DNA from 4 places in the Caballeronia sp. SBC1 genome. Region 1 is predicted to be linked to each of the others. Evidence: riboswitches for the same ligand, from Rfam matches in the RefSeq annotation. Region 1 holds a riboswitch; each other region holds the start of a gene.
What was found. Region 1 has a riboswitch for cobalamin ahead of SBC1_RS23885 (HoxN/HupN/NixA family nickel/cobalt transporter). Riboswitches for the same ligand answer to the same signal wherever they lie in the genome.
Positions count from the first base shown of each region.

Region 2: another riboswitch for cobalamin. It lies ahead of cobG (precorrin-3B synthase); the one in region 1 lies ahead of SBC1_RS23885 (HoxN/HupN/NixA family nickel/cobalt transporter).
Region 3: another riboswitch for cobalamin. It lies ahead of SBC1_RS31910 (cobalamin biosynthesis protein); the one in region 1 lies ahead of SBC1_RS23885 (HoxN/HupN/NixA family nickel/cobalt transporter).
Region 4: another riboswitch for cobalamin. It lies ahead of SBC1_RS08665 (TonB-dependent receptor domain-containing protein); the one in region 1 lies ahead of SBC1_RS23885 (HoxN/HupN/NixA family nickel/cobalt transporter).

Region 1 covers NZ_CP049157.1:1,304,115-1,311,683, reverse strand. Annotated here, with positions in the region: gene metE (5-methyltetrahydropteroyltriglutamate--homocysteine S-methyltransferase) at 1-1,709, opposite strand, end outside; gene SBC1_RS23890 (DUF3717 domain-containing protein) at 1,864-2,088, shown strand; gene SBC1_RS23885 (HoxN/HupN/NixA family nickel/cobalt transporter) at 2,078-3,133, opposite strand; cobalamin riboswitch at 3,169-3,318, opposite strand; gene urtE (urea ABC transporter ATP-binding subunit UrtE) at 3,378-4,070, opposite strand; gene urtD (urea ABC transporter ATP-binding protein UrtD) at 4,095-4,922, opposite strand; gene urtC (urea ABC transporter permease subunit UrtC) at 4,982-6,172, opposite strand; gene urtB (urea ABC transporter permease subunit UrtB) at 6,174-7,569, opposite strand, start outside.
Region 2 covers NZ_CP049158.1:1,115,949-1,123,517, reverse strand. Annotated here, with positions in the region: gene SBC1_RS31875 (precorrin-8X methylmutase) at 1-579, opposite strand, end outside; gene cobG (precorrin-3B synthase) at 572-1,807, opposite strand; cobalamin riboswitch at 1,977-2,154, opposite strand; gene cbiE (precorrin-6y C5,15-methyltransferase (decarboxylating) subunit CbiE) at 2,285-3,493, shown strand; gene SBC1_RS31860 (cobalt-precorrin-6A reductase) at 3,539-4,291, shown strand; gene cobM (precorrin-4 C(11)-methyltransferase) at 4,292-5,020, shown strand; gene SBC1_RS31850 (DUF4186 domain-containing protein) at 5,031-5,426, shown strand; gene SBC1_RS31845 (TerC family protein) at 5,482-6,225, opposite strand; gene SBC1_RS31840 (OpgC domain-containing protein) at 6,532-7,569, shown strand, end outside.
Region 3 covers NZ_CP049158.1:1,128,599-1,136,167, forward strand. Annotated here, with positions in the region: gene cobN (cobaltochelatase subunit CobN) at 1-2,809, opposite strand, end outside; gene cobW (cobalamin biosynthesis protein CobW) at 2,813-3,901, opposite strand; cobalamin riboswitch at 4,082-4,348, opposite strand; cobalamin riboswitch at 4,509-4,815, shown strand; gene SBC1_RS31910 (cobalamin biosynthesis protein) at 4,985-5,356, shown strand; gene cobO (cob(I)yrinic acid a,c-diamide adenosyltransferase) at 5,392-5,994, shown strand; gene SBC1_RS31920 (cobyrinate a,c-diamide synthase) at 5,996-7,294, shown strand; gene SBC1_RS31925 (DUF1289 domain-containing protein) at 7,291-7,554, shown strand.
Region 4 covers NZ_CP049156.1:1,960,389-1,967,957, reverse strand. Annotated here, with positions in the region: gene SBC1_RS08685 (PotD/PotF family extracellular solute-binding protein) at 1-509, shown strand, start outside; gene SBC1_RS08680 (ABC transporter permease) at 529-1,401, shown strand; gene SBC1_RS08675 (ABC transporter permease) at 1,398-2,270, shown strand; gene SBC1_RS08670 (ABC transporter ATP-binding protein) at 2,270-3,325, shown strand; adenosylcobalamin (AdoCbl) riboswitch at 3,544-3,696, shown strand; gene SBC1_RS08665 (TonB-dependent receptor domain-containing protein) at 4,110-6,041, shown strand; gene cobF (precorrin-6A synthase (deacetylating)) at 6,074-6,847, shown strand; gene SBC1_RS08655 (tetratricopeptide repeat protein) at 7,203-7,569, shown strand, end outside.

The sequences.
Region 1 (7,569 bases):
CGGGGTTGATCGTCACGGACAAAAGACCATTGGAGCATGGTCACCGGTCCCGTAAGAACGCCCTTCATCACGCGGTTGGTCAGGGATTGCGCGTAGCACGTGTTATCCACCGTCATGGGTTCAGGACGATAGATATCGCCGTAAATGATAGGCGGCTTGACGCAGCGCGAGCCGTAGTTCTGAACCCAGCCGTTCTCCGTCAGCGCATATCCCCACAGCTTCTCCGCGAAAAATTCGACCATGTCGTTACGTTCCGCTTCGCCATGCACGAGGACGTCGAGGCCGAGCTCCTCTTGTTTGCGCACTGCTGTTGCGATCTCCGCGCGCATGCGTTCCAGGTAATCGAGCGCGCCCAGTGCCCCGCGCCGATACGCCGCGCGCGCCTGACGAATCGCTATTGTCTGGGGAAACGAACCAATAGTCGTGGTCGGCAGGAGCGGCAGCCTGAGCGTATGCCGCTGCACTCGCTTGCGCTCGGCGAAAGGACTTTTTCGGCTTGCCATCGCGTGGGTGATGGCAGCGGTCCTTCGCTGAACGAGGGTGTTGATGATCGTGTCCGAATTGCGTCGCGTATCGAGCGCTGCGTTCGAGGCGGCGAGCGCAGATCCGGCTTCTGCCGAATCGCTTAGCGCGAGCGCAATGGCGGCAACCTCATCAAGCTTCTCGGTCGCGAACGCAAGCCACGACGTCAAGCGGTTATCGAGCCTTTGCTCCGAGGCAAGCGTGACCGGGACATGAAGCAGCGAACAGGACGGCGCAATCCATAAGTTATCCGAACATTCTTCGCTCAGGCTACGAAGTGAGTCGACGATTTCGCTGAGGTCTGCCCGCCAGATATTCCGGCCGTCGATCACCCCCACCGACAGCACTTTGTCCGCCGGTAGGGCCGCGCGCCACGCGTCCAGCTGTTCGGGCGCCCTGATCAGGTCGATATGGATACCCTGCACAGGCAGTTTCGCGACAAGCGGTGCGTGATGAGCGGCTGTGTCGAAATATGTGCCCAGCATGATCTTGCTGCCTGACTCGCCAAGCACATCGTAGGCCGCGTAAAAGGCCTCGAGCCATTCGTCATCCAGGTCAAGGCACAGTGCCGGTTCGTCCAGTTGAATCCATTCAATCCCGCGTTGCTTCAACTTGTCGAGAATGCGCATATAGCGAATCACGAGCTTCGGCAGAAGCGAAAGCCGGTCAAAGCCGGGAATGTGGCTCTTGGATAGCCACAGGTACGTGATCGGGCCAATGAGAACCGGCTTGACAGAATGATCCAGTGCTAACGCTTCGTCGATTTCGTCGAAGAACCAGTCGACGCCACCGTTGAATGTTGTGCCCGGCCCCAACTCCGGCACAAGGTAGTGGTAGTTGGTGTCGAACCACTTGGTCATCTCCATGGCGGGTTGCGTCTTGTTGCCCCGCGCCAGCTCGTAATATTGCGCAAGCGAAAGCGCCGACGGTTCGAATTCGAACCGCTCCGGCAACGCGCCCAACAGCGCGGTAAGGTTCAGCATCTGGTCGTAATAGGCGAAGTCGCCGACCGCTACGAAATCCAGCTTCGCCGATCGTTGCAACTCCCAATGGCGCGCACGCAACGCCTCTGCGACGCTACGCAAATGAGCATCGTCGCACTCCCCGCGCCAGAACGCCTCTTGCGCGAACTTGAGTTCCCGATGAGCGCCGATGCGCGGAAAACCATGAAGATGAGTGCGAGCCATAATGCGTCCTTAACCGAGTGGCCCACAGTCTGAATGCCGGCGTGTCATTCGACAAGCGACATGTTTTCATCTTTCTATTAGTTTTGTTCATGTGGGTGCAACGTGCGCGTACCGGCGTTACCCGTCCATTCACCCGAAGCTGCAGGGCAGACCTATGAGCGTATTCACTATTCTCGACGTCGAGCGCGCAATCAACTATTGGCGAGAACTGAAGCCGGCCGGTCAGGATGCGGCACTCTGCCGGGAAGCGCGCGTGCTCGCCGATGCTTATGGACAGATGATTTTTTCCCACGCTGACGCGATCGATACATCGTCGCTTAGCAGCGAGCAAATTCAGGCACTGACGAGTGCCCTGGATCAACGCGGTCCTAGCGGCTGACTTCCAGCTCGTCGAAGCGTTTTGCACGATAGATCAGGACCGACACGATCCAGCTAACGGCGAAAATGCCAATAATCACAAAGCCCAGCGTGCCGAAATTATCGTTCAAGGTACCTATGGCATCCCACACTGGACCTTGCAGTTTCAACTGATCTGCGAGCAGCCCAAGCGCTTCTATGCCGCCAATCACGACGGCCACGATGACGGACACCAGTGTGATGGTCATGTTGTAGTAGATTTTCCGGATCGGCTTCAGGTAAGCCCATCCGTAAGCGCCGAGCATCAGGTGACCGTCCAGCGTATCTATCAGGGACATGCCGGCACTGAACAGGACCGGGAACACCATGATCGCCCAGGGAGAAAGCCCTTGCGACGCCTGGGTTGCCGCTATGCCAAGCAAACCAATTTCAGTCGCCGTATCGAATCCCAGACCGAACAGGAAACCTAGCGGGTACATTTGCCAGCTTCGCGTGATCATGCGAAACAACGGGCGAAAGATGCGAGCCAGAAATCCGCGATCGGCCAGAAGCAGATCGAAATCGTCATCGACATAAGCACCGCCGCTCCTGACGTTGCGCCACGCCTTATAGATCGACCTCAGGATAATCAGGTTCATCAGGGCAATCGCGAACAGGAATAACGCCGACACCAACGTGCCGACAATTCCGCCGATTTCCTTGTAACGGTCGAACCGTCCCTGCATGGCCGACGTTGCAAGAGCCACCCCGGCAGAGGCGAGCACGACCACGGTCGAGTGCCCGAGAGAAAAGAAGAAGCCCACTGCAACGGGGCGTTTCTTCTCCTGCATGAGCTTGCGCGTGACATTGTCGATAGCGGCAATGTGGTCGGCATCCACCGCATGACGCAGCCCGAATCCGTAGGCCAGCATTGCAGTTCCGAGAAGTACCGGATGGTGGCGGAATGCCACCAGAGCCCAAACCCACGCAAGGACATTGATCGCAATCAATACCCCATAAATGCCGAAAAGCTTGCCCCGCACCTTAGTGCCTGAGTCGTTAAAAATTTGTACGAGTTGAGAAATCATCTGAGCAGCCCTCGGGAAGTCGCGTCCCGCTTGGAGTTGAAAAAGTCGAGGAAGGAGGTCTGACTCTTGGTTCGAAACGTTCGACAATCTAAACGCTTACAAACCAAATACAGTGGCGCGACCGTGCCGGGTTCTCACCGGCTTCTCACTTTCCCTTAACGAGGTAGTACGCTGCACGTTATATACCGCGCCTGTTGCAATGTCGATCAGTTCACGCGCGCTATTTACTACTCGCTCGTCAGACTTAAACCGCGATCAACTCCCGCACGCCATGCGCCTCCATGTCCGCGCCCTCACCGCCCGCGACAATCTCACCGCGGCTCATCACCCAGTAGCGGTCGGCAAGCTCGCGAGCGAAGTCGTAGTACTGTTCGACGAGCAGCACTGTCATGCCCATTTCATCAACGAGTTGCCGCAACGTGCGCCCGATATCCTGAATGATGGAGGGCTGGATGCCTTCAGTCGGTTCATCGAGGATCAGCAGTTGTGGTTCGCTCATCAGCGCCCGGCCGATCGCGAGCTGCTGTTGCTGGCCGCCCGACAGATCGCCGCCGCGTCTGCTTTTCATCTCCTTGAGCACCGGGAACAGTTCATAGATCCGGTCTGGTACCTTCGATGGCGCTTTACGGCTCGCCGCGCCCACCAGCAAGTTTTCTTCAACCGTGAGCCGGCCGAAGATATCCCGTCCTTGCGGTACGTAAGCCAGGCCGCTCGATACGCGCTTATAGGTGGGCATCGAAGAAATCTTCGCACCACGCCAGGAGATCGTGCCGCTTTTTGTGGGCACCACGCCCATCAGGCAGCGTAGCAACGTGGTCTTGCCCACGCCATTGCGGCCAAGCAATACCGTGAGTTTTCCATCGGGCACGGTCATCTTCACATCGCGCAGGATGTGGCTGCCGCCGTAGAACTGGTTGAGTGAATCGACTTCGAGCATTTCTAATTTCCCGTGGTGGCCCAATCAACGGCCGAGGTACGACTCGATCACTTTCTCGTTGCGCTTCACTTCGTCGAGCGTGCCGTGTGCAAGCACGCTGCCTTCGGCCATCACCGTCACGCGTCCCGTATCACCCGAGAGCGCTGCGACGAATTCCATGTCGTGCTCGACGACCATCATCGAACAGGTGCCGCGCAGCTTGTTGAGCAATTCCGCGAGCTGCATGGTTTCATGGTCCGTCATGCCGGCGGCGGGTTCATCGAGTAACAGAAGCGCTGGTTGCTGCATCAGCAACATGCCAATCTCCAGCCGCTGCTTCTGCCCGTGCGACAGCTCACCGGCAGAACGCGTGGCATCGGCTTCAAGATGGATCAGTTCCAGCGTCTCTTCAATCCTCGCTTGTGCTTCCCGATCCAGCTTTGACCTGAGCGACGCCAGCCACCCCTTGTCGGTTTTCATCGCGAGTTCGAGGTTTTCCCACACCGGATGGTTCTCGAACACGGTCGGCTTCTGGAACTTGCGTCCAATGCCCGTGCGCGCAATCACCGGCTCCGACATGCGCGTCAGGTCAAAGGTCTGGCCCAGAAAAACCTTGCCGGAATCGGGTCGTGTCTTGCCGGTAATCACGTCCATCATGGTGGTCTTACCCGCGCCGTTGGGTCCGATCACGCAGCGCAGTTCGCCCACCTCAATGGACAGCGTCAGCTTGTTCAGCGCGCGGAAACCATCGAAGCTGACGGTCACGTCTTCGAGATACAGGATAGTGCCGTGCGAGACATCGATCTCGCCCGGTTCCAGCACGTGGCCCAGACCCGTGATGCCGTTTTGATTACGTTCGTTGATTTCAGGCAGTGGCGGCAGGTCCACGATCAATGCGTTGTACGCGTTAGCTAATGGGATCGATAAGGCAGTCAATGTGAATGTCCTCCTGCTTTCTTCTTGCGCAGCGCGATATCGATAAGGCCCATGATTCCGTTCGGCAGCAGCAAGGGCACGAGCGTAAAGATCAGGCCCAGGAAGAACAGCCAGTATTCAGGGAAGTTCGCCGTAAAAAAACTCTTCGCACCATTCACCGCAAACGCGCCGATGATCGGCCCGATCAAGGTTCCCCGTCCGCCCACGGCCACCCAGATCGCCATCTCGATGGAGTTGCCCGGAGACATCTCGTTCGGGTTGATGATGCCCACTTGCGGCACGTATAACGCGCCTGCAATGCCACACAGAATGGCTGACACGGTCCAGATAAAAAGCTTGTATGCGAGCGGGCTATAGCCGAGGAACATCAACCGCGCTTCGCCATCGCGCACGCCTGTCACCACCCGCCCAAGCTTCGAAGTCACAATGGCACGCGCCGCGATAAACGCCAGGATCAGCACGCCGAGCGTCATGAGAAACAACACGGTCCGCGTACTTGCCGCTGTGATCGGATAGCCCGCGATACGCTTGAAATCGGTAAAGCCGTTGTTGCCGCCAAAGCCCGTTTCGTTGCGATAGAAGAGCAGCATCGCGGCGAAGGTCATCGCTTGGGTAATGATCGACAGATACACGCCTTTTACACGCGAGCGGAACGTGAAGAAGCCGAACACCCAGGCAAGCACGCCGGGCACAACAATCACCAGCAACAGCGCATACCAGAGGTGTTCGGTGCCTTGCCAGTACCAAGGCAGCTTGTGCCAGTCGAGGAACACCATGAAGTCGGGCAAGTCGCTTTGATAGTTGCCCTCACGGCCAATCGAACGCATCAGGTACATGCCCATCGCGTAGCCTCCAAGCGCAAAGAACAGCGCATGGCCGAGGCTCAGGATGCCGCAATAGCCCCACACAAGATCGAGCGCCAGCGCGCCGATCGCGTAGCACATGAGCTTGCCGACGAGCGTCATCGAATAGGCGCTCAGGTGGAACGTGCTCGACTCCGGCAGCACGAGCGCTGCGACCGGCACGCATATACCCATGGCGATGATGAACGCGATCAACGCAATCCAGCCGTTGCGGGGAAGGAGCGCCGCACGCGGCGGCAGGCCCAGCGCAAACCCTTCGCGTCTGGCTTGCTCATCGGGTTTTGGCACGACGTCGAGATTCGCGGAGACGTTTGGTGTATTCATCTCAAACCTCTGCGCTGCGGCCCTTCAGGGCAAACATGCCCTGAGGACGTTTCTGGATGAACAATACAATCAGCACGAGCACCGCGATCTTCGCGAGTACCGCCCCCCAGAAGGGTTCGATCGTCTTGCTGACAAGCCCAAGCCCAAAGCCGCCGATCACCGTTCCCGCCAGTTGCCCGACGCCGCCGAGCACGACCGTCATGAATGAATCGATGATGTAGCTCTGCCCCAGGTCCGGCCCAATATTGCCGATCTGCGAAAGCGCACAACCGCCCAGTCCTGCGATACCCGCACCGAACGCAAACGCATACGAATCCACGCGCGCGGTCTTCACGCCGACACACGCAGCCATCCGGCGGTTCTGCGTGACGGCACGCACGAACAGGCCGAGGCGCGTCTTGGTGAGCACGACCCACGCGAGCAACACGACGACCAGCGAGAAGCCAAGAATGGTCAAACGGTTGTAGGGGAGAATCAGGTTCTGCATGACGGAGACGCCACCGCTCATCCACGATGGATTCGTCACCTGCACGTTCTGCGCGCCGAAGATCGTGCGCGTCGCTTGAATCAGGATCAGGCTGATGCCGAACGTGGTCAGCAGCGTTTCGAGTGGACGGCCGTAGAGATGTTTCAACACGAGCCGTTCGAGCACGATACCCACCAAAGCCGCGGCGGCAAACGACACAGGCACGGCGAACAGCGGATACCAGTTGAATGCACCCGGTGCGTAGTGCTGGACGAGGTTCTGGACCACATACGTAGCATATGCGCCAATCATCAGAAACTCGCCGTGCGCCATGTTGATCACACCGATCAAGCCATACGTGATCGCGAGGCCCAACGCGGCGAGCAACAGCACGCTGCCCAGCGACAGACCCGCGAAGATCGTGCCAACAATCTCACCGCGCCGCTGAATGGAATCCAGTTCTTCGATACCTGCTTGTGCTGCTGCGCGCACGCGGGCATCAGGTTCGGCGAAGGTACCGTCAGCGTTCTTCACGACGATCGGGCGCAGCAGTTCGTTCATATCCAGGTCGTGACGCGCGGCGACGAGTTGCACGGCTTCAAGGCGTTTGTTGGCGTCGGTATCGTGTAAAGCGGTGGTGGCCCAGAGCGTGTCGAGGCGCTTTTTCAGCGTCGGATCGGTCTCCTTGGCGCGGGCTTTATCGACTAATGGCTTGATCGACGGATCCGAGTTCTTCAGCAATTCATCAACGGCCGCGCGGCGCGTAGCAATATCGGGCGATGCCAGCTGCAAGCCCGATAACGCACCCGATACCTTCGAGCGCAACAGATTGTTCAGCGTGACCGGTTGCGCATCCGGCGCTTCCACGACCTTGTTGGTGAGCGGGTCCTTGTTGCCGTCGTCGGTCTGGATCAGAACCTTGCCGGCGTCG
Region 2 (7,569 bases), on a different replicon from region 1:
GCTGCCGCCGCGCCGCCCGCGCAATGCGACGAACGGCACGCCGCGGCTATTCGCGGCAAGCAGCGCCTTCGATTCCGCCGCGCCGATAAACCCCACCGGGAAGCCCAGGATCAGCGCAGGTTTGGGCGCACCGGCGTCGAGCATGTCGAGCAGATGGAAGAGCGCGGTGGGCGCATTGCCGATCACCACCACGCTGCCTTCAAGATCCGGGCGCCACAATTCGAGCGCGGCGGCCGAGCGCGTATTGCCGAGTGCGCGAGCGCGTTCAGGTACAGAGGAATCGTTGAGCGTGCAGATCACACGGTTGTTCGCCGGCAACCGCGCGCGCGTGATGCCTTCGGCGACCATGCGGGCATCGCAGAGAATGGGTGCGCCTTGGCCAAGCGCCGAGCGGCCTGCCATGCCTGCGCCGGGAGAGAACACGAGGTCATCGACTACGTCCGTCATGCCGCACGCATGGATCACGCGCACGGCAAGTTTCTCGAGATCGGCGGGAACGGCCGAGAGGTTGGCCTCGGCACGAATGGTCGCAAACGACGCGCGATAAATCGCTTGACCGTCGCGAATGTAATCAAGCATCAGGGGTGCTCCGGGCTAGCCAGCGGGCTGCCTGTTCAATGGTGAGATGGCGGGCAACGGCTTCAGGCGCATCGCCATAAAGATCGTAGCGACCGGGAGCGACGGCCATCAAGGTGGTTTCAACGCGGTGCGCCGCCGCGCATGAGCGCGCGCAGCCGCTAAGATGGACATCGCCTGCGGGCGGCATGGATCGCGCGAGAAGTTGTGCGTCAGCTTTGGTATCGGCGAAACTTTTTGCGCAGCCCGGCGAACCTGTACACGCAATCAGGCGCGCGAATGGTTCGTCGGGCGATGTTGCGAGACCCAGCGCGGCGAGTTGTTCAACTAGAGGTCGTGCATCAGCAGGGGGCACGTCTAGCAGCATGACGCTTTGCCATGGCGTCATGCGTATTCGTGGCGCGAGATCGGCGAGCGCGGAAAGTGTCGCGGCATCCAGGCGCCCAAGCGGGACTTGCGCACCAACGCACACGCTGTCGCCCGTCCCTTGACGATGCACGCCGAAACGCAGCCTTGCATCGGATGCCGGACGACGCCAGTGTTCAACGTCACGATCTAAAAGAAAGCCAAGCTTCTCCTGAACGCGGCCAAGAATTTCTTCGATAGGACACGTCGTCAGCAGATCGCGCATTCTGGTCTGCCAGGGCTGCGCGAGATCGAGGAAGGTTTGCAGCAGTGCGTCGACCAGTGCCGGGACGTGCCCGGTTTTCACCGCAGCCAACGCCGGCGCATTGTTTTCGAACCGCGGTGGACGGCCCGCGAGCCCGAACACAAGCCGTTCCGCCGATACCGCTGAAAGCCACACATCGTGAGGATGATCGAGCATGGCGAGGCGCTCGCCGCCGTCCACCATCAACGCAAATTTCGGCGACAGCTGATGCAAACGCGCGTCGCGCTGCATCTGCCCGATTAACGTGGAAACGAGCGGTGCGACATCGAGCAAGGCGTGCGAATCGAGGCCAGCCAGCGGACTGGACATGACGTTACGCTGGTCGTCGGAACCCGGCGTGACGGGCCCAAGTCCCGCGTCGACGAGCTGCGAGACGAGCGCTTCCTGCGAGTCTTCCCTTACGCCTCGGATCTGCAGATTCGCGCGATTGGTTGCATCGATGAAACCGGAACCGAATTCGAGCGACGCCTGCGCTACAGCACGCGCCTGCGCCGCAGTCAGTTCACCGCTTGCGAGGCGAATGCGGCACAGGCCGCCATCGCGCGCAGGCGCGATTCGCATCAGGCCCGGACAAGCCGATGGCCGTGATGCTTGCGTTGATGCGTGCACAGTAGTGAGTGGTTCGTTCAAAGCGTGACCCGTTCGGTCTCGCGCGGCGCCTTGAGCATGTCGGACCCTTTGAGGGGATGACACGTTCGCGGTATCGGTACACCCCGCCCGATGTTGGCTTGCACGAAGAATTCAGGTCGGCAGGTCTCTTGGCTTGCAGGTCGACGTCCGTGCCGGCCTTCCCAGTCGAAACCAGTGGCAGTGGAGCGCGGACTCGCTGCGTACAATTGCGGGGGCAGCCACAGTTCTGCTGTGTTCCCTGTTAGGCCCGTAAGGGCACCGACTAACGCGGTATTATGCCCGTTTTTGCGGCGGATAAAGCGCATCGGCGTCAGGCCGGACCTGCTTTAGCCGCATTGTCTCGGCCACGTTGCAGACGCGGCGTAATGAGTGAATGAGCCAGCGAATGAATCAAGTGAGGATCGGCGGATGTCACCGTGGTTGACCGTGGTGGGGATCGGGGAAGATGGCTGGGGCGGACTTAGCCGGCACGCGCGCCAGGCGTTGCTGAGCGCCGATACGATTTTCGGCGGCGCGCGTCATCTCGCGTTATTGCCGGCCCGGATTGGCGGCGAACGTCGTGCATGGCCTACGCCGTTCACGATTGCGCCGGTACTTGAATATCGTCACGAACGCAGCCGGGTGTGTGTGCTCGCGAGCGGCGACCCGATGATGTTCGGCGTCGGCACAACATTCGCCCGCGAACTGGCAGCAGATGAGTTCTGCGTGTTACCCGCGCCGTCTTCGCTGTCGCTTGCCGCCGCGCGTTTGCACTGGGCGCTGCAGGATGTGACGGCGGTGTCGCTGGTCGGGCGGCCGATTGCGGCGCTCGAAACGCAGCTTCATCCCGGCGCGCGCCTGTTTGTTCTAAGCAGCGACGCTTCAAGTCCAGGCTTGGTCGCGGCATTGCTGACGAAACGTGGTTTTGGCGCGAGCCGTCTGAGCGTGTTCGAGCATCTGGGAGGCGAGCAGGAGCGGCGTATCAATAGCGTGGCCAGCGCGTGGACGTCAAGTGACGTGGCCGCGCTGAATCTGGTGGCGATCGAGTGCATCGCGGAAAACCATGTGCTGCGCTTGCCGCTGACGCCCGGCCTTCCAGACGACGCATACCAGCACGACGGACAGCTCACCAAACGCGATGTCCGTGCGATTACGCTGTCGCGGCTCGCGCCTGAACCCGGTGAACTGCTGTGGGACGTGGGTGCGGGATGCGGTTCCATTGGTATCGAATGGATGCGCACGCACCCGAGTTGCCGTGCTATCGCGATCGAAGCGAACGGTGAGCGTCAACGCCTGATCGAACACAATCGCGATGCGCTTGGCGTGCCTGGACTTCAACTGGTCGAGGGTGAGGCGCCGGGTGCGTTAGCCGGGTTGCCTGCGCCCGATGCGATTTTTATCGGTGGTGGCGTGACCGCGCCCGAGATGCTCGACACCTGCTGGTCTCATCTGAAGAAAGGCGGGCGGATGATCGTCAACGCCGTCACCATCCAGAGCGAAGCAACGCTGATCGCGTGGCGCGCGCTTCACGGCGGCGAGATGACGCGTATTGGCGTTGCTTATGCACAGCCGCTAGGCACCTTCGATACCTGGCGCCAAGCGCTTCCCATCACGCTACTGCATGCTGTCAAACCATAATGTTTTTTGGTTACCACCATGCGTGACGAGACAGGGGGCGGCGCAATGAAACGGATCTTGCTGTTAGGAGGCACTGGTGACGCATTGACAATCGCGCGCCGTCTCGGCCCTAGCCATGTCTATAGCCTCGCCGGCTTGGGCCGTATGCCAGCCGATCTGGTCTGCAGCGTGCGCGCGGGCGGCTTCGGAGGCGTTGAAGGGTTAAAGGCGTTCATTGAAGCCGAATCCATCGGCCTGATAGTCGATGCCACGCATCCCTACGCCGCGCAAATGAGCCGTCACGCGAGCGCGGCCAGTGCGCTCACGAACATCCAATGCTGGGCGCTTCGCCGCGCACCCTGGCAACCGCAAACTGGAGACGATTGGCGGGAGGCAGTGGATTTTCCGGACATCGTCCATACCCTTGCGCCTTACAAAAACCCGTTCTGGACGCTGGGCCGCGAACCGCTCGCGCATCTCCGTGAGATTCCCTCTTGGCAACACTGGACCATTCGCTGCCTCGACCCGTACCCCGGCAACGCACACGCGACAATCATTGGCGCGCGCGGACCGTTCTCGCTGGAAGGTGAGCGCATGCTCTTCGACGCGCAGCAAACCGATGTCCTCGTCAGCAAGAATAGCGGCGGCGCGGCAACGGAGGCGAAACTTGCGGTGGCGCGGGAACGAGGTTTGCCTGTGGTCATGCTGAAACGGCCACGCCTTCCACCGGCCGAGCGCGAATTCTCCAATACAAGCTCGCTTCTGGACGCACTTGAAGCATTGTTCCATCCGCATTCACTTTTTGATAAAACCCCTTAAATGACGGTCTATTTCATTGGTGCCGGACCCGGAGATCCCGAACTCATCACGGTGAAAGGTCAGCGCCTCATTCGTACCTGTCCGGTTATTTTGTACGCCGGATCGCTTGTGCCGGAAGCGGTGCTGAGCGGACATTCTGCGGAAAGCGTCGTGAATACGGCCGATCTTCATCTCGACGAAATTGTCGCGTTGCTCGAAGCTGCTCACCTTAAAGGGAAAGACGTTGCGCGTGTCCATTCCGGTGATCCGTCGCTATATGGCGCAATAGGCGAGCAGATACGGCGCTTGAATATGCTTTCCATTCCTTATGAAATTGTACCGGGAGTCACGGCGGCGGCTGCATCGGCGGCATCCCTTGGTTGCGAATTCACGTTGCCCGGCATTTCGCAAACGGTGATCCTTACGCGCTTCGCCACGAAGACGTCAATGCCCGAAGGCGAGCAACTTGCCGATCTCGCACGCCATCGCGCGACCATGGCAATCCACCTCGGGGTACGGCATATTGAACGGATCGTTGCCGACCTGATTCCGCATTACGGCGCGCAATGTCCTGTAGCCGTGATCTTCCGGGCAAGCTGGCCTGACGAAGAGAAAGTGCTAGGCACACTCGCTGATATCGCAGGAAAAGTGCTTGAAAAAGGCATTGAAAGGACAGCGTTGATCGTGGTTGGATATGTGCTGAATGCAGAGGGCTTTACGGATTCGTCGCTGTATCGCAAGCCATTCTGAGCCACGTGCCATGCGCGATCTCGATACCGTTTTCAGTGCCTTGTCGCATTCGAATTTCCGCATGCGCTTCCGCCTGCGTGCGCGTGAAGAGGCTTATTTGCGTGAACATGGCATGACCGAAGTGGTCAGCCATGCCCGTGAACTGATTACGCGCCGGCTTGCGCCGGCATATCTGCCGAACGACGGCAAGCAGACGCCGTTTCGCGGTCATCCGGTGTTTGTCGCGCAGCACGCCACGGCAACGTGCTGCCGAGGTTGCCTTGCGAAATGGCATGGCATTGAGGCGGGAAAACTACTGGACGATGACGAGCGGGATCACGTCGTGCAGGCTATCGAACGCTGGTTGAAGGCGCAAAAAGTGGCCGGCGCCGACAAGCCGCCGCGTCAGCCGGACCTGCCGTTCTAACAAAAAAAACGCCGCGCGGTTTTGAGCCACGCGGCGTTTTCGACTTATCACGCGATCATTCCAAAGCGCGTTTTTTCTTCGCCCTTCGCGACAACATATTCAGCCCCTCGACCAACGCCGAGAACGCCATCGCTGCGTAGATGTAGCCTTTCGGCACGTGCGATCCAAACCCTTCGGCGACCAGCGTCATACCGATCACGAGCAGGAAGCCGAGTGCGAGCATCACGACAGTCGGGTTCCTTTCGATGAAACGCGATAGCGGTCCGGCCGCGAACATCATCACCGAAACGGCGCCGACCACCGCAACGAACATGATGGGAATGTGCTCGGTCATGCCCACAGCGGTCACGATGCTGTCGATGGAAAACACGAGATCGAGCACCAGGATCTGACCGATCGCCGACCACGGCGTGAGCGTGGACGTCTTCACAACACCGTCGCCGTTGGCGCCTTCACCCGAGACATGATGATGGATCTCGGTGGTCGCTTTCCACACAAGGAACGCGCCGCCGGCAATGAGGATCAGGTCGCGCCACGAGAAGTCGTGTCCGAACGCGGTGAAGATCGGGGCGGTCAGGCGCACGATCAGCGCGACCGTGCCGAGCAGGCCGAGACGCATGATCAACGCCAGCCCAATGCCGAGCCGCTGCGTGCGTGCGCGGTGCGCTTCGGGCAGTTTGTTCGTAAGAATGGAGATGAAGATCAGGTTGTCGATGCCGAGCACGACTTCCATGACAAGCAGCGTCGCTAGTGCAGCCCACGCGCCGGGGTCGCTTGCCAATGCAACTAAATAGTCCATGAGATCCGAGGGTCTTGGGGAAGTAGGAGGAAACGGGAAGGCGCCTACGCAGCGGCCGTTCGCGATGATACGTGACGCGCCAAGCAAAAACGTAAGCTTAATGAAATAATTGAGAGCGGTGTGGCGTCAAAAAGTTCGCCGGACTCCATATTGACGCCAACATGCGCATCAAAATGGTGCATTGCGCAAATACGGGTAAACTCTGACTTTGCTCACCCTTACTTAACCGGAGCGGCTTCCTCGGCCTACGGTTCTGGCGTCTTCAATCTTTGCTGCCCGATTCCGGCAGTTCCTTTCGGGTTTCGAATGCAGGGAAAATCGCAACGCCTGGTCGAACTGGACTTTTTTCGTGGGCTCGTACTGCTGGTGATCCTGGTCGATCATATTGGCGGCAGCATGATATCGCGTGTGACGCTTCACTCGTTCGCGCTCAACGACGCCGCCGAAGTCTTCGTGTTCCTTGGCGGATTTGCCACTGCGACCGCCTATGAGTCAATGTCGGCGCGCCGCTCGGAATCGGTCGCACGGGCACGGTTTTTCCGGCGTGCATTCGAAATCTATCGCGCGTTTCTCATCACCGCGGCCTTGATGCTGCTGACAAGTTTCCTGTTGCGGCCGTTTTTCGGCAGCGCACCGAATCTGGCCACTGCCGATCTGGATGCCGTTCTGGCAGCGCCCTTCACTGCGTTGGCCGACGTGCTGCTTTTGCGCCGTCAGCCGTATCTGTCTTCCGTCCTGCCCATGTACGCCTTTTTTGCGCTGACCGTGCCGCTCGTGTTGCCGTTGGCGCGCACCAAGCCGTGGCTGTTGCTGGGCGCCAGCATCGCGTTGTGGGCAGCAGCGACGCCCGTTGCCGAGTATTTGCCGTCGGCGAATGACTTGCTGTGGGATTTCAATCCGGCCGCATGGCAGTTGATGTTCGTGATAGCTGTGCTTGCATGTTGCCACCCCGTCTATCAGCGAGTGAGTTCGCACCGGTTCGGCTGGATGGCGAGCGTTGCGGCCCTCGCGATTGTTGCAGGCATGGCGTACTACAAGTTGCTTGTGCTCCCGGTTTCCTTCGATGGCGATTTCAAGCGCAATCTGGCCGGGGCGCGGATTGTCAACTTCTTGGGTATTGCATGGATTGCGAGCGATCTGGCACGTCACGGAGTGGTGAAGCAGATTGCGCGGCGCTTGACGTGGGTCGGCGCGGTCGGCCGCGATGGATTGGTGTGCTTCGTAGCGGGCGCGGTGATTTCGTTGTGCGTGGATTCGGTGTTGTTCACGCTTACTGGCGGCCTGATTGACGTCCCGCTCGGTCTCGCCGCCGACGCGGTTGCGCTAGGTCTGTTGCTGGCGATT
Region 3 (7,569 bases), on a different replicon from region 1:
AATCAGTCACGCGATTGCTGCCCGCCGCCCACTTCGGCCGCACGCCGATCAGCGCCATGGCTTGGGCAATATCGTCACCGCCGGTGCGCATGGTGGCCGTGCCCCACACGGACAAACCAATCGCGCGCGGATAGTCGCCGTGCTCCTGAAGGTGCCGCTCAATCAGCAGGTTGGCTGACTTCAGGCCAAGCGTCCACGCTGCACGCGTTGGCACGGCGCGGGTATCGACGGAGTAGAAATTGCGGCCAGTAGGTAGGACGTCCGGCCTTCCACGCGATGGCGATCCACTTGGGCCCGGCGGCACAAACCGTCCGTCGAGACCGCGTTGAAGCTGCTTCAGCTCTTGCGGTCCGCACGCGTCGAGCCGTGCGAGCAAGTCGCCGTTCAGGCGTGTCAGTACCTGCGATGTATTTGGCCCCGTCGCGTCGGATGGCCGCTCAAGCAACGACGTTGCGAGCAACTCGAGACGCTCGCGGGTGTCGCCATGATGACGCCACGGCGCATCAATCACAGTTTCGAGTTCTGCAGGGCGGGGACCTGTCCACGGCGCGCTCCAGTCAGCATCGAGGGGATCGAATGCCTCGCCCAGGTTCAAGTCGCGGGCCAACGCAGTAAGCACGCTCGCGTTCGCGCCTTGTGCATCGCCGATTGGATAACGGCCCAGTGCAAGCAAGGTATCGCGGCGTTGCACGCCTTGCGGCGACGCGCCGAACACATGCAGGCCATCGCGGATCTGCGCCTCTTTGAGCTCGCATAAATACGCGTCGGCGCGTGTCAGTAATGCGTCTTCGGTATCGGAATCGCGAGGTTTATCCAGTCCGAGTTCCTCATGCAGCCGATGTTCCACAATGCTCGCCAGAATCGTCTTGCGCAGGAGTTTCGCGCGGCGTGGATCGACCATCAGCGCTTCATAATATTCGTCGACCTGACGCTCAAGGTCCTGCAACGGACCGTAGTTTTCAGCGCGCGTGAGCGGCGGCATCAAATGGTCGATGATGACCGCCTGCGCCCGCCGTTTCGCCTGGCTGCCCTCTCCTGGATCGTTGACAATGAACGGGTACAGATGCGGCATGGCGCCCAGCGTCAGGTCAGGCCAGCACGACGCGCTTAATGCAACGCTCTTGCCCGGCAGCCATTCGAGGTTGCCGTGCTTGCCGACGTGAACGATCGCATCCACGTTGAATCGCAGCCGCAGCCAGAAATAGAACGCGAGATACGCGTGCGGCGGCACAAGTTCAGCGTCGTGATAACTCGCGTAGTCGCCGCGCTCACGCGAGCGCGCCGGCTGGATGCCGATGAACACATGCCCGCAGCGCCAGCCCGCGATCATGAAGCGGCCACGACGGATCGTGGGATCGTTTTCGGGCGGACCCCAGCGTGCATTCAACTCCTGCTGGACGTTGTCCGGCAGCTTGGAAAAAGCGTCGAGGTAGTCGTCAAGCGCCAGGCTTTGTAACGCAGGACGCAGGTCGCGGACCACAGGATCATTCGTCACGCCCAAGGTCAGGGCCTGCATCAACGCGTCACCATCGGCGGGAATTTCATCTACCCGATACCCTTCCTTAGCGAGCATTGCAAGGATATTGATAACGGACGCCGGGGTATCAAGACCCACGCCATTGCCAATGCGGCCCTCGCTCAATGGATAGTTCGCGAGCACGAGCGCGATGCGTTTGTCTGCGTTAGCGAGTTGCCGTAAGCGACACCAGCGTTGGCTCAACTCGGCCACGAAATGCACCCGTTCAAGATCGGGCTGATAACGCACGACGTCGACTTGCGTGATCTCGCATCGATACGCAAGTCCCTTGAAGCTGATCGCGCGCGTGATGATGCGGCCATCCACTTCGGGCAGAGCGACATGCATGGCGACATCGCGCGAATTCAACCCGTGATTGTCCTTGAGCCAGTCTTCGCGATTTCCTCCACTGAGGATGACTTGCAGCACTGGCGCGTCGCCCGCGAGTTCGAAAGGCACGGGGTCGTCTATGACGCCCGCGGCGAATGAGGTCGTGTTCAGCACCAGCGACGCGCCATGATCCGCGCAGAGCTGCTGCACGACTTCGCGACTCAAGGGGTCTTTGAGCGACGCCATCGCTATTGGCAGCGGGTTGAGTCCATGCGCTTCCAGAGCCTCGATCAAAGCATCGAACACATCGGTATTGCCGGACTGCAAATGGGCTCGATAAAACAACACGGCAACGACGGGCGCACCCTGAACCCAGCGGTTTTTCCAATCGTCAACGGTCGCAATCAGCCGCGCCGGATGATAGATTGCCACTGCCGGCAACGGGCTCGGCGCATGCGCTTTACGCCCATACCCCAACGCCCTGAACGCGATGCAACGAAGAAACTCTTCGGCATTTTTCGCGCCGCCCTCACGCAGATAACGCCAGAGCTGATCGCATAACGCTGGCTCGGCCGTACTCTTCGCAACGAGGTTTGGATCTTCCTGCAGATCGCCGGAGAACATCACGAGCATCTGGTTATTGCGGCGCGCGAGCGTGGTGATGCTCTCGATTCCGTAAGGCCAGTACGCTTCACCGCCAAGGTGATCAATAACGATCACGCGTGCGTGCTTCAGCACGTCGTCGACGTAAAAATCCACCGATGCCGGTTGCCGCAAGAACGCCTGATTGGCGAGCCGCAGCGCGGGAAAATCCGCTTCCAGATGCGGCACGACACTGGCTAGAAGCGAGAGCGTGGTGTCGGCAGAGCTGAGCACGACGATCGGCGCAGGCGTCTGATCAATACGCATGACGCCGGCTGCGTCGTCGACAAAACCGCCGGGCGTCGTGCGTAGCAGATGCATGGATCAGGCCTGCACGGGCGCGTTGGCGAGCGCGGCGACAAGCGCTTGTTGCAAACGCGGCTGATCGAGATCCTCACCAATCAGCACGAACCGGCTGGTCTCGCTAGCCGCTTCGGCAGCGGTCCAGCGGCGGTCGAAATAGGTATCGAAACGCTGACCTACACCTTGCACGACAAGCCGCATGGGCGTGCCCGGCAACGCCGCAAAACCCTTCACGCGATAGATCGTGTTGGTATCGACCAGTGAGCGCAATGCGGCGACCACGGCCTCGCGCGACTCGACCCGCGCTTCCACCACGACTGAATCGAAATCGTCGTGATGATGATCCGCGTGGCCTTCGTCGTCGGCAGAGCCATGATGATCGACACGCAGATGAATAGTCGTTTCCGACGCCGCCTCGAGACCGAGCAGCGCATGCAGATCAAGCTGACCCATTTGCGCCGGCACGATCTTGACGCCGGCTGGGATCTCGCCGCGAATCAACGTTTCCACCGCGCGTTGCTGCGTTTCATCGATCAAATCGGTCTTGTTGAGAATCACCAGATCCGCTGAAGCGAGCTGATCTTCGAACAACTCATGCAGCGGCGATTCGTGATCGAGGTTCGGATCGGCGCGGCGTTGTGCGTCGACAGCTTGCGGATTCGCCGCGAACTGGCCACTTGCCGCAGCGGGGCCGTCGACCACGGTCACCACAGCGTCCACGGTGAACGCATTCTTGATGGACGGCCAGTTGAAAGCCTGCACGAGCGGCTTGGGCAATGCGAGGCCGGAGGTCTCGATCAGCACGTGATCGATCTGATCACGCCGCTCGACGAGTTGCTCCATCACCGGATAAAACTCTTCCTGCACGGTGCAGCAGAGACAGCCGTTCGACAGCTCATACAGATTCGGTTGATCGGTGACGCTTTCATCCTCGCAACCGATATTGCATCCCTTCAGGATTTCGCCGTCGATACCCAGTTCGCCGAACTCGTTCACGATCACGGCGATCCGCAGCCCTTTCGCGTTTTGCAGGATGTGCCGCATCAATGTGGTCTTGCCGCTGCCGAGGAAACCCGTTACGACCGTGACCGGGATTTTGCGCATTTGCATCCGTTGCTCCGTAGTATCGATTGGCTGCTTGCTACCAGAATGCGTCGCCCTTGGCTTACTCACGCGAGCAAAAAATCCGCTCGCAAGCGTCGCGGCGGGTGCGCAATGCGGGATGGCAATCCGGAAAAGCATGGTGAAAAGTGTCGACCGTCTGCCGCATCCCCGCGACATCGTCCGCTTCAGGTGTTGACTCGTTCCGGCCGGTATCCGGGCTGGCGAAAATGCCGCTTCACCTTCCCGCATGAGATTGCCATGCAGTGGTTTTTCGAAGCCGGCTTTACCGTGCGAAGTGGCGTGAATCAGGGTGAAACCACATTGCGCGATTTTCGCTTACCGTTGCGGGGGCAGCGCAGGTTGGCACGCCAGAGTTCAGGCAGCGCTCCCTGCTTCCCGTTTAACTGCGCGCAGCAGAGACCGCGCGCGAGCACCAGAAAACTACCGCGAAGTCTAGGCTGATGGGGGACTAGCGTCAAGGTTTGGGCGGAGTGCGCGAGGGGGTTTAAGCCCCGCCTCCTGACGTGATATCTCGCCGGCGCGAACGCAACAAACCTGCACTTCCGCCCATGTCCAGCCCGTAAAAGCCCAGCGCAACCAACACCCGCTGTGCTATCTTTGGCCCGCGTCTGGTGCTCACGCGCGCTTTTCCCGCGCGCGTAGTTAAACGGGAAACAGGATGCACACGCGCGTATTCTCAAGGCTCAAGGCTTACGCTTCGGGCCTCTCGCGCCGTGTCGACAAGACCTGTGCTGTCCCCGCAACGGTACGCGACCCGCGCTAGTTTCGACTGACTTTCGTTCGTGACTTTCATTCGGACCGAGCGCCCATTTCCTCCACAGCCACTGCTCCGACGAGCGGGAAGGCGAGCGAAATGCGGTCGCCAAGCCCGGATACCGGCCAGTCGCCGAGTGGCGCGCTTTGGCTCTAAAAGCGCGTCGAACGCCACATCCGCGAGGGACGGATGAAGGACGTAATGCTTATATCGTCTTACATGAATCCATTTTTGCAACGCCTGCGCCTACCCTCGCGCCGACCGTTCTGTTCGCTATCCAGCGTGATTCCAGGTCGCGCGTATGAGGCGCAATCATGAGCACATGGGTCATCGGCATAGGCTGCCGGCGCGGGGTAAGCGTCGAACAGATTCATGCCGCCGTGTCCGCGGCGCTGGGAACACGGCCGCTGGCAAGCACTCGAGCGCTGGCATCGATCGATAGCAAGAAAGACGAAACCGCATTGCTTGAATTCGCCGCTCGCCACGGTTTGCCCCTGCAATTTTTCTCGAAGCAACGCATCGCGCAGGTGGAAACTAATGTGTCGGAACGGGTTCAGGCGCTGCTTGGCATCGACGGCGTCTGCGAACCCTGTGCGCTACTGGCGTCGCGCAACGGGCGAATAATAGTGCCGAAAAGAGTGACCGATGGCGTAACCGTTGCTATAGCTGAAGACGACCTTAGGTAACAAATCAGGCACCCGACTGACAACGAGAGAACATGATGAAAACGGACGAAGAATCGCATCTGCGCATGACGCAGCGACGCAAGGAAGGTCACGAGAAAAAGCAGGCCACCGCCGTGCGCGAGAAGGGCCTCTTGATCGTCAATACGGGCACGGGAAAGGGTAAGACCACTGCGGCGTTCGGCATGGCCGTACGCGTGCTCGGACACGGCATGCGGCTCGGCGTGGTGCAGTTCATCAAGGGTGCGCTGCATACGTCCGAACGCGATTTCCTCGGCGCAATTTCGACCTGCGATTTCATCACCATGGGCGACGGCTATACGTGGGACACGCAGAATCGTGATGCCGATATCGCGACGGCTCGCAAAGGCTGGGACGCCGCGCGCAAGATGATTGAAAGCGGCGAGTATCAGATGGTCGTGCTCGACGAGCTGTGCACGGTGCTCAAGTACGAGTACCTGCCGCTTGACGAAGTGCTCGCGGTGCTCACCGCGCGGCCCGAGATGCTTCATGTGGTCGTGACGGGCCGCCATGCACCCGAGGCGCTAATCGAAGCGGCCGATCTCGTGACGGAAATGCGGTCCGTCAAGCATCCGTATCGCGAGCAAGGCGTGAAGGCGCAACGCGGCGTCGAGTTCTGACGTGCGCGCCTGCCCCGCTTTATTCATCAGCGCGCCCGCGTCGAACCAGGGTAAAACCACCGTCACCGCCGGGCTCGCGCGCTATCACGCACGTCTTGGCCTCCGAGTGCGGGTCTTCAAGACCGGCCCCGATTTTCTCGATCCGATGATCCTGGAACGCGCGTCCGGCGCGCCGGTGTATTCGCTGCATTTGTGGATGGTCGGCGAAAGCGGCTGCCGCGCGCTGCTCGCACAAGCGGCGCAAGAAGCTGACTTGATCCTGATCGAAGGCGTGATGGGTCTTTTCGACGGCACGCCCAGCAGCGCCGATCTCGCCACCACGTTCGGCGTGCCGGTGCTCGCCGTGATTGGCGCGCACGGTATGGCGCAGACCTTCGGTGCAATGGCGTTCGGTCTCGCGCGCTATCGGGCGGATCTGCCCTTCCATGGTGTGCTCGCCAATCGCGTGGCGTCTGCACGGCATGCGCAAATGCTGCGCGAAGCCATTCCCGAAGGCATCCGATATTGCGGGCATCTGTCAAGCACCGACGACATCACGCTACCCGGACGGCATCTGGGTCTCACGCAAGCAGCGGAGGTAGCCGACATCGATGCGCGGCTGGATCGCGCAGCGGATGCCATCGGCGAAACGACGTTGCGCGAGTTGCCGCCCGCGATCATGTTTGATCACGAAGCCCTCGACCCGCCGCCGCGTTTGCTGGAGGGCATGCGCATAGCCATTGCTCGCGATGCCGCGTTTTCGTTCATCTACCCGGCGAATCTCGATCTGCTGGAAGCGATGGGCGCAACGCTCGCGTTTTTTTCACCCCTCGCCGATGAACCCGTTCCCGCGCATGCCGACGCGCTTTATCTGCCGGGCGGTTATCCGGAACTGCACGCCGCCCAGCTTGCAGCAAACGCAGTGAGTGCCACCTCGATCCGCGCGCATGTTGAAGCGGGCAAAGCGATAGTCGCGGAATGCGGAGGCATGCTGTATCTGCTCGATTCACTGACGGATATCGAAGGCGTGCAGCATTCAATGCTCGCCCTTTTGCCCGGACACGCGAAGATGCAGAAACGCCTGGCCCGGCTCGCCATGCAGCGCGTTGAAAGCCGCCACGGCACCCACACCGGCCACACCTTCCACTACTCGTCCATGACGACCGGCATGTCGCCGGTGCTCACCGCGACGCACGCCACCACGGGCGTGGAAGGCGAAGCGATCTATCGTCATGGCCCGATCACCGCTACCTACATGCACACATACTGGCCGAAGAATCCGGCGGCGACAGCCGCGCTCTTTCGCGGCGAAACGCTATGACAACAACGCCTACGGAATTGCCGATGGAAATGGAAGTACCCATGGAAGTCCCGCTCGAACTCACGTTCACTATCGAGCGAGCCAAACAGCTTCAACCTGTGGGCTCGCCGTGCACGGACGTATGCCGGCTCGACAAGACCACGGGGCATTGCGAAGGCTGCTTCAGGAGCCGCGAAGAAATCAAGGCATGGAAAACGATGGCCGACGCCGACAAGCTCGCGCTGTTCAATAACCTGCTTGCACGCAAGGCTGCGCTATGAAAAAGGGGCGGCCTG
Region 4 (7,569 bases), on a different replicon from region 1:
GCATCAACGACATCAAGAATCTCGACGCGGTCAAAGAGAAGCTCAAGGCGCTGACCGGTCAACTGAAAACGTTCTGGGGTTCAGAGAACGACTGGAACCAGTATGTGGCGTCGGGGGTGTTTTACATCTCTACGTATTGGAGCGGATCTGCCGCACGCGCCCGCAACAAGTTCAACTTGCCGGTCACCTTCGTGATCCCGAAGGAAGGCGCGATCGGCTGGCTGGATTCCCTGTCGATTCCCAAGGGTGCGCATAACGTCGCAGGCGCAAAAGCCTTTATCAATTACATGATCGATCCTGGTTTCTACACGCAGTGGGATTCGCGCGTTGGCGCACCAGTCTCGGCGAACGTCAAGGCGGTTGCCGCGTTGCCGGCCAATGCGTTCAACCGTGCGGTGCTAGCTAACCCGGCGGTGCAATCGCGGATCCAGTTTCAGGAGCCGATCACCGACGACAAGCGCAAGGCTTACCTGCAGTTGTGGCAGGAAATCAAGGCCCAGGCCGACTGACGACGTTCAAGGAAGTGCCATGAAATTTGCCCTCAGTTCGCCGCAAGGCCGACCGCTGGTTCGCGCCATGACGCTGGCCGGACCTGCCTACCTGTGGCTCCTGCTTGCGGTGTTCCTGCCATTGTCGGTCATGCTGTTCTACAGCTTCATGTCCGACGTGCCGACGAGCGGCGGCAGCTGGTCGCTGACGTTCCAGAACTACCTGACGTTCTTCGATGAACCGCTGTACCGGAAGCTGATGGTGCGTTCGCTTGGACTCAGCGCGCAGGTCACGTTGATCTGCACGGTGCTCGGTTTTCCATGCGCCTACATGCTCGCGAAGGTAATACGCGGACGTGCTCGAGAAGCGCTGTTCCTGCTGATCATCCTGCCGTTCTGGAGCAACGGACTGGTGCGCATATTCTCCTGGAACATGGTGCTGCGCAGTGGCGGATTGGTGGACTGGGTGCTCAATCATCTGTGGCCGTGGACAGTCAACACCGACCTGATGTTCTCCTATCCGGCAATCGTGATTGGACTGGTGCATTCCTACCTGCCGTATTCGGTGCTGACCGCTTACTTGAGCTTGCAGGCTATTGACGACTCCCTGGTCGAAGCCGCTCGCTCAATGGGCGCGGGACGCCTGACTATCCTGAGCCGGCTGATCCTGCCGCTCGCCATGCCGGGCATGCTGGCCGGGGCCGTGTTGACCTTCGTGCCAGTAGTGGGAGTGTTCATGGAGCCAAGGTTGCTCGGAGGGCGCAAGGGCACGTTCATTGGAACGGTTATCGAGGACCAGTTCGTTGCCGTATTCAACTGGCCGCTTGGCGCTGCATTGTCGTTCACGCTGCTGGCCCTCGTGCTGGCAATCCTGTTCGCCGGCATGCAGCTCGCGCGGAGGAAAGACAAATGAAGCAGGACAACACCATCGGATCAATCGAGCTGGACTCGCCGGCTGTCGCCAACGGGCCGCATACCCCGCGTCGCAGGACGTGGAGCGTGGGTGCAGCGCTTGGCGCTATCGGCTACGGGTACGTCGTGGCCGTGATCGGATTTCTATATCTTCCGATCCTGGTCATGGCGTTGATGTCGGCTAACGCGTCGCCGCTTTATGAGTTGCCGTTTCATTTCACCACGCACTGGTATCAGGCGCTCGCCGAGGACGGCGTGCTGAAGGCGGCGGCGTTCAGGAGCATCGAGATCGCGCTGTGGACCACGTTGTTGTCCACTGTTCTCGGCGTGATGGCGTCGCTGGCATTCTTTCGATACGACTTCGCGGGCAAGCGTTTCCTGCAAGCCATGCTGTTCCCGCCGATGGCGATCCCGTGGCTGATCACGGGCACCGCGATGCTGATCTTCTTCTTTGCGATCGGCATTGGACGCGGCTTGCACGCCATCCTGCTCGGTCACGTGGCGCTCGCGTTGCCCTACGTGATTATCGTGGTCGGCGCGCGCTTGCGCACGTTCTCTCCTGAGCTGGAACTGGCCGCCCGTTCGCTTGGCGCGAGCGGCTGGCAGATCACGTGGCGCGTGACCTTGCCTGCTATTGCACCTGGCGTGGTGGCGGGTGCCTTGTTCGCATTCGCCGTGTCGTTCGACCAGTTCGTGGTGTCGTACTTCCTGTCCAACCCGGGCGAGACCACGCTGCCAGTCGAAATCTATAGCGCGATTCGCAAGGGTTTCACACCTGAGATCAACGCAATTTCAACCATCATCATTGTCGTGTCGATGGGCACGATGTTGATCGTGTCACGGCTGTATCGATTTGGTGGAGAGCAATAATGGCCGAAGTCAACGTAATCAAGGTATCCAAGCAATACGGCGAGTCGCGTGCACTGGACGACGTTTCCATCCGTTTCGCGGAGGGCGGACTCTATGGTTTGCTCGGACCGTCCGGCAGCGGTAAAACGACGCTCCTGCGCATGATTGCCGGCTTTGTGTTCCCGGATAGCGGGCAGATCCGCATCGACGATCAGCCGGTCGAACGCTTGCCCGTGGAGCGGCGGGAGATCGGCATGGTGTTCCAGAACTATGCACTGTTCCCGAATATGAATGTGGCCGACAACGTCGCTTTCGGGCTGTCCGTGCGGCATGTGGACAAGAGCGAGATCAAGCGGCGGGTGGGTGAGGTGCTGGACCTCGTGCAACTCGGCAGCCTGCACGGGCGGCGGATCAATCAATTGTCGGGTGGCCAGCGCCAGCGCGTCGCGTTGGCGCGCGCTATTGTGACGCGCCCCCGCGTGTTGCTACTCGACGAGCCGCTGAGCGCGCTGGACAAATCTTTGCGTGTGGACATGCAGGTCGAATTGCGCCGCATCCAGCGTGATGTCGCGATCACGACCGTATTCGTCACGCACGACCAGGAAGAAGCGCTTACGTTGAGTGATCGTGTAGGTATCCTGCGCGATGGAAAATTGATCCAGGAGGCGACAGCACGCGAGCTTTACGATCATCCGGCCAGCGAGTTCGCTGCCACGTTTCTCGGCGATGCCAACATCCTCAACGGACGACTGGAGACGGGCGGCATGCGCATCAACGACGGCAGCCTGATTCGTTTCGGATCACGCTCCGCTGTATCGAATCAGACGAAGTGCGCGGTTCGTCCGGAGAAGATCGCGCTTCAGCGAGCAACGGGCGAGGCCGCGCCGAGCGCGCATAACCGGCTGACGGCGCAGGTTGCCCATCACGTCTTTGCCGGTGTGAATACAACCTATATGCTTGATTGGTGCGGGCAGCGGCTCAAGGTCCATGTGCAAAACTCCGGCGAAGACCTGATTCCGGTCGGCTCGCGAGTGACGTTGAGCTGGTCACCCGACAGTACGATCCTGGTCCACTAAGGAGCCTTCAAGATCTGCATGCCTTCTGGCGCGGGGCAGGAGCTAGTGATTCCGCTCGCCCTCGACGCTTCAGCGCGAACGCATGAAAACGTAAGGATAGCGAAAGATAAGTCGCTTGGGGGCATCGATAATCAGCGTGCACGGATCTCGTGATACCGGGGGCACGCGCACCATCAGTTATTCAATATCCCGGACTTGATAGTGTCAGGCGGGATTCGGAAGTAAAATGCGCGCATACGACTCGTGGAAGCTGGTGCAAATCCAGCACGGTCGCGCCACTGTGACCGGTTTCAGCACATACCGGAAGTCAGACCTTGGCGTCGTATACCTCTTTTCTGACTTTGGGGCGCGCACTCCCCGGGAGACATCCACATGACCGATGACCGATACTGCCCGCGATCCTGGCTGACAGCCAGAGCGGCATCTCCTCGATTTGCCAGCTTGAGTCGCGTCGGTGTACAAGACCCCACGTAAGTGCATTTGGCTGCCCGCCTGCGGCATGATCGATTGCGCAGGCGAGGGGTGAGACGTCCGCCGTTTGCCAAGACCAACACCCGAGGCAGGGGCGTATCTGCTGTGCGAGAGAATTCACTGCAACTTAAAGGTGGCTTGGCCGCGGCGTGTGTTCGCGGGTTGCGCTCGTCTATCGCATGACGCGCAGGGCGGTAAGGCGTCCAAAGGGGCACGGGTTTCGTCACCGCCGGTATCCGAAATCGACGCGCTACGCCCGCGTTCGCTGCACGCTATCCAATTATCCAATCTTCAATAACAAGGTTTTCCCCGTATGAAGTTTCGGCATTTCATCCTCACGTCTGCGCTCACGGTGTCGGTATGGCAGGTTGCACAGGCCGCTGACGACTCGTCGTTGCCGCAGCCGGAGCAGCTTCCGTCCACCGCCACGCTGCCGAATATTCTCGTCACCGGTGACACGCAGCACCTGCCGCAATCGTTCGATCAACGCTACGCCTCAACCCAGGTCCTTACCCGCGCGGATCTCGACCGCCTGTCGCCCGTTGACCCGAGCATCACGCAAGCCCTCGCAACGCTGCCCGGCGTTACCATTTCGCAAAACGGTGGCCCAGGAACTTCTGCCTCCGTCAGCATCCGTGGTTCAACGGGAAGTCAGGTCGCCGTCTTCATAGACGGTATCCGAGTGGGTTCAGCGACTACGGGTCAAGCTGAGTGGGCCGACCTTCCGACCTCCGCCTTTGACCGCGTTGAAGTTATCTCGGGACCGGCGGCCGCCTCGTTCGGCGCGGACGCAGTGGGTGGCGTCGTGCAACTCTTCACGAACCGTGCGGCAAATCAGCCCAACCAGACCACGATTTCAACAGGCGGCGGTTCGAACAAAACGTTCGATACACAGATCCGCACTTCAGGCAGTATTTCGTCCACTGGTCCGCTCGCGGCATTGGCTGGACTGACCTATTCCCTGGGCTTGCACGACTACAACACCGCTGGAATTGATGCGACCCAGCCGTGGGCTTACGGGCACGAGGATGGCCGCAATCCGTACCATGCTCAGGACGTGGATGCGCGTCTTGGCTATGCGCATGACAACTGGTCGATCTCCACATTCGCCCTTTATCACCGGTCCGACCTGTCCTACGACAATGCTGGCGGCGATGACCGCCAACTCGATCATCAGTTGACGACAGGCATCGCGTTTCATCTGGACCTCACGCCGTTTACGCAGTTTGACCAGTCAGTGGGCTATACCACGGACCGCCAGTTCCTCTATGCGAACAACCCGGACATCCCGACCGATGAGATCGACTCGACGCGTTTCAGTACGTCGACCTCGCTGACCCATCACGAACGCGGGCTCACGCTCTTCAGTCTGCCGCTTTCCGGCGAGAGCAAGCTCGCCTACGACTTCACCCGCGAGCAAGCCTTCCTGCCCGTCGACATCCCCACGGGCGTGCCGACACGCAACGATTCAGCAGTCTCGCTCCATCAATCGGTCACACTCGGTGCGTTGACGGTGTTCCTGGCGGGGCGTCACGAGATCATCCAGGGTCAGTCGGTAAATACCGGCAATGTCGCCATCGCTTATGCCATTAGCCCGGTTTATACGGCACGCATTTCGTATGGCAACGCATTCCGCCTGCCGACCTTTAACGACCTGTACTACCCAGGTTACGCGAACCCGAACCTGCTGCCTGAGCGCAGCGACACGGTCGAGGCCGCGCTCGATGCGGCCACGTCGTTCGGCACCTTTACGGCCGCTGTTTATGACACCCGCGTGCACGATCTCATCACCTACGACACGGTGACCTATCTTCCCGTGAACGTAGGTCGCGCGCGCATCCAGGGCATCGACCTGTCGTACAAGGGCACGCTTGGCGACTCGACACCGGTCAGTCTCGCGATCGGTATTTTGAATCCCCAGGATGTCACCGACCAGACGTGGCTCAACCGCCGTCCGCGTCAGACCGTCAGCCTGAACATCGATCACATGTGGGACGAGTTCCGCCTGCACGCGCTGAGCACGGGCGTCTCGCTGCTTTACGGTGGATCGACCTACGACGACCAGTTCAACGCGACCTACCTGCCGTCGTACACAACCGTTGGCCTGCGTGCTGCGTACAGGGTCAATTCGCATCTCACCGTGTCCGCCAATCTGTCCAACCTCTTTAACCGGCAGTACGTCACTGCATACGGTTACAACACGTTGGGCCGGACTGCGTTCGGCAAGGTCGCTTATACTTTCTAACTACTTGTCGTCACGACCCTTGTGAGTCACCTATGAAGCGAATTCTGATCATCGGCATTGGCGCCGGAAACCCCGAATATATGACGATTCAGGCGGTCAACGCGCTCAACGAAGTCGATGTTTTCTTCGTGATGGACAAGGGCAGTGCCAAGGAAAAGCTGATCGCGCTGCGTAAGGAAATTTGCAGGCGTTTCATCAAGGGCAATGACTATCGCTTCGCTGAAGCAACCAGTCCCGAGCGATCACGCGACGCTGCCAATTATCGGGCAAGCGTCGAGGATCTCAATGGCGACAAGCAGGTCGTGTTCGAACGATTGATCTCCGAGCAGATGTCCGATGGCGAATGCGGAGCGTTCCTCACATGGGGCGATCCGACGCTTTACGACAGCACCATTCGGATCGTCGATTCGATCATCAAGAAAGGCGGACACAATCTGCAGTACGAAGTGATCCCGGGCATAAGCAGCATTCAGGCCCTGGCGGCACAGCACAAGATACCGTTGAATCGCATTGGAGAATCGATCGAGATCACAACGGGAAGGCGAATAGCGGAGGGTTTTCCAAGCAATGTCGACAGCGTGGTGGTGATGCTGGATGCAGAGGGTGCTTACAAGCGTTTCGCCGACCTGGACATCGATATTTACTGGGGTGCTTATGTCGGCACACCGGATGAGATTCTGGTGTCCGGAAAACTCAAGGATGTGGTTGGAGATATCGAACGGATTCGGGCGGAAGCGCGCAAGGCAAACGGCTGGATCATGGATAGTTATCTGATGCGAAGGAATACACATCGCGAGGATAACTAACGGTTATTTTGAGCAGCTGTACCGGCGCGAGGCGAGGGACGTGCAATCCTGTGAGGTGCTCGGTTTTACGCGCGTGGCAAGCATGCCAATGCCGGAGCTTGGTGAGTATGTAGCGTCTTTATACGAGAGATTAGCGCGCTAAAGAGCTTGGCGCCCGCAACTTTGGGAACACCTCTCGCATGGCCGATACTGCGCCACCCACAAGATCCTTTCGATTTTCTTAAGGGAGCCCCGTCAGCGATCGCGCATATTTCGGGTGTATCGCACTATAAAGGGACCTTGACCAGCTAAAATGCTTATCGTTGCGCCAGGCGCTCGATGCTCCCGCTCGCGCCTTTCCCTGCCACGAGGCTACATGACGCGCTACACGCCGGGTCAGGCTACGTCGATAGTTCCTTTGATCGATGAAGCATTCGCGCTCCACTGCGCAGGCAGGCTCGACGAGGCGGAAGCGCTCTATTGTGAGGCGCTGCATATGGACCCTGGTCATAGGGGAGTGCGCAAGAACCTCGCGCAAGTTCTGATCCGCGGGGGCAGGTTCGAAGATGCAGTCGCGTTGCTGACTGAACGCCCGGACGAATGGCAAGAGGACGTCTCCGTTCACGGCCAGCTCGGACTGGCCTATGCCGGCTTGAACCGTCTGGAGCTCTCGCTGGATCACTTCCAACGCGTACTGGCGCAAAGTCCCGACGACACTAGCGCCTTGCAGTTCGTCGCCAACT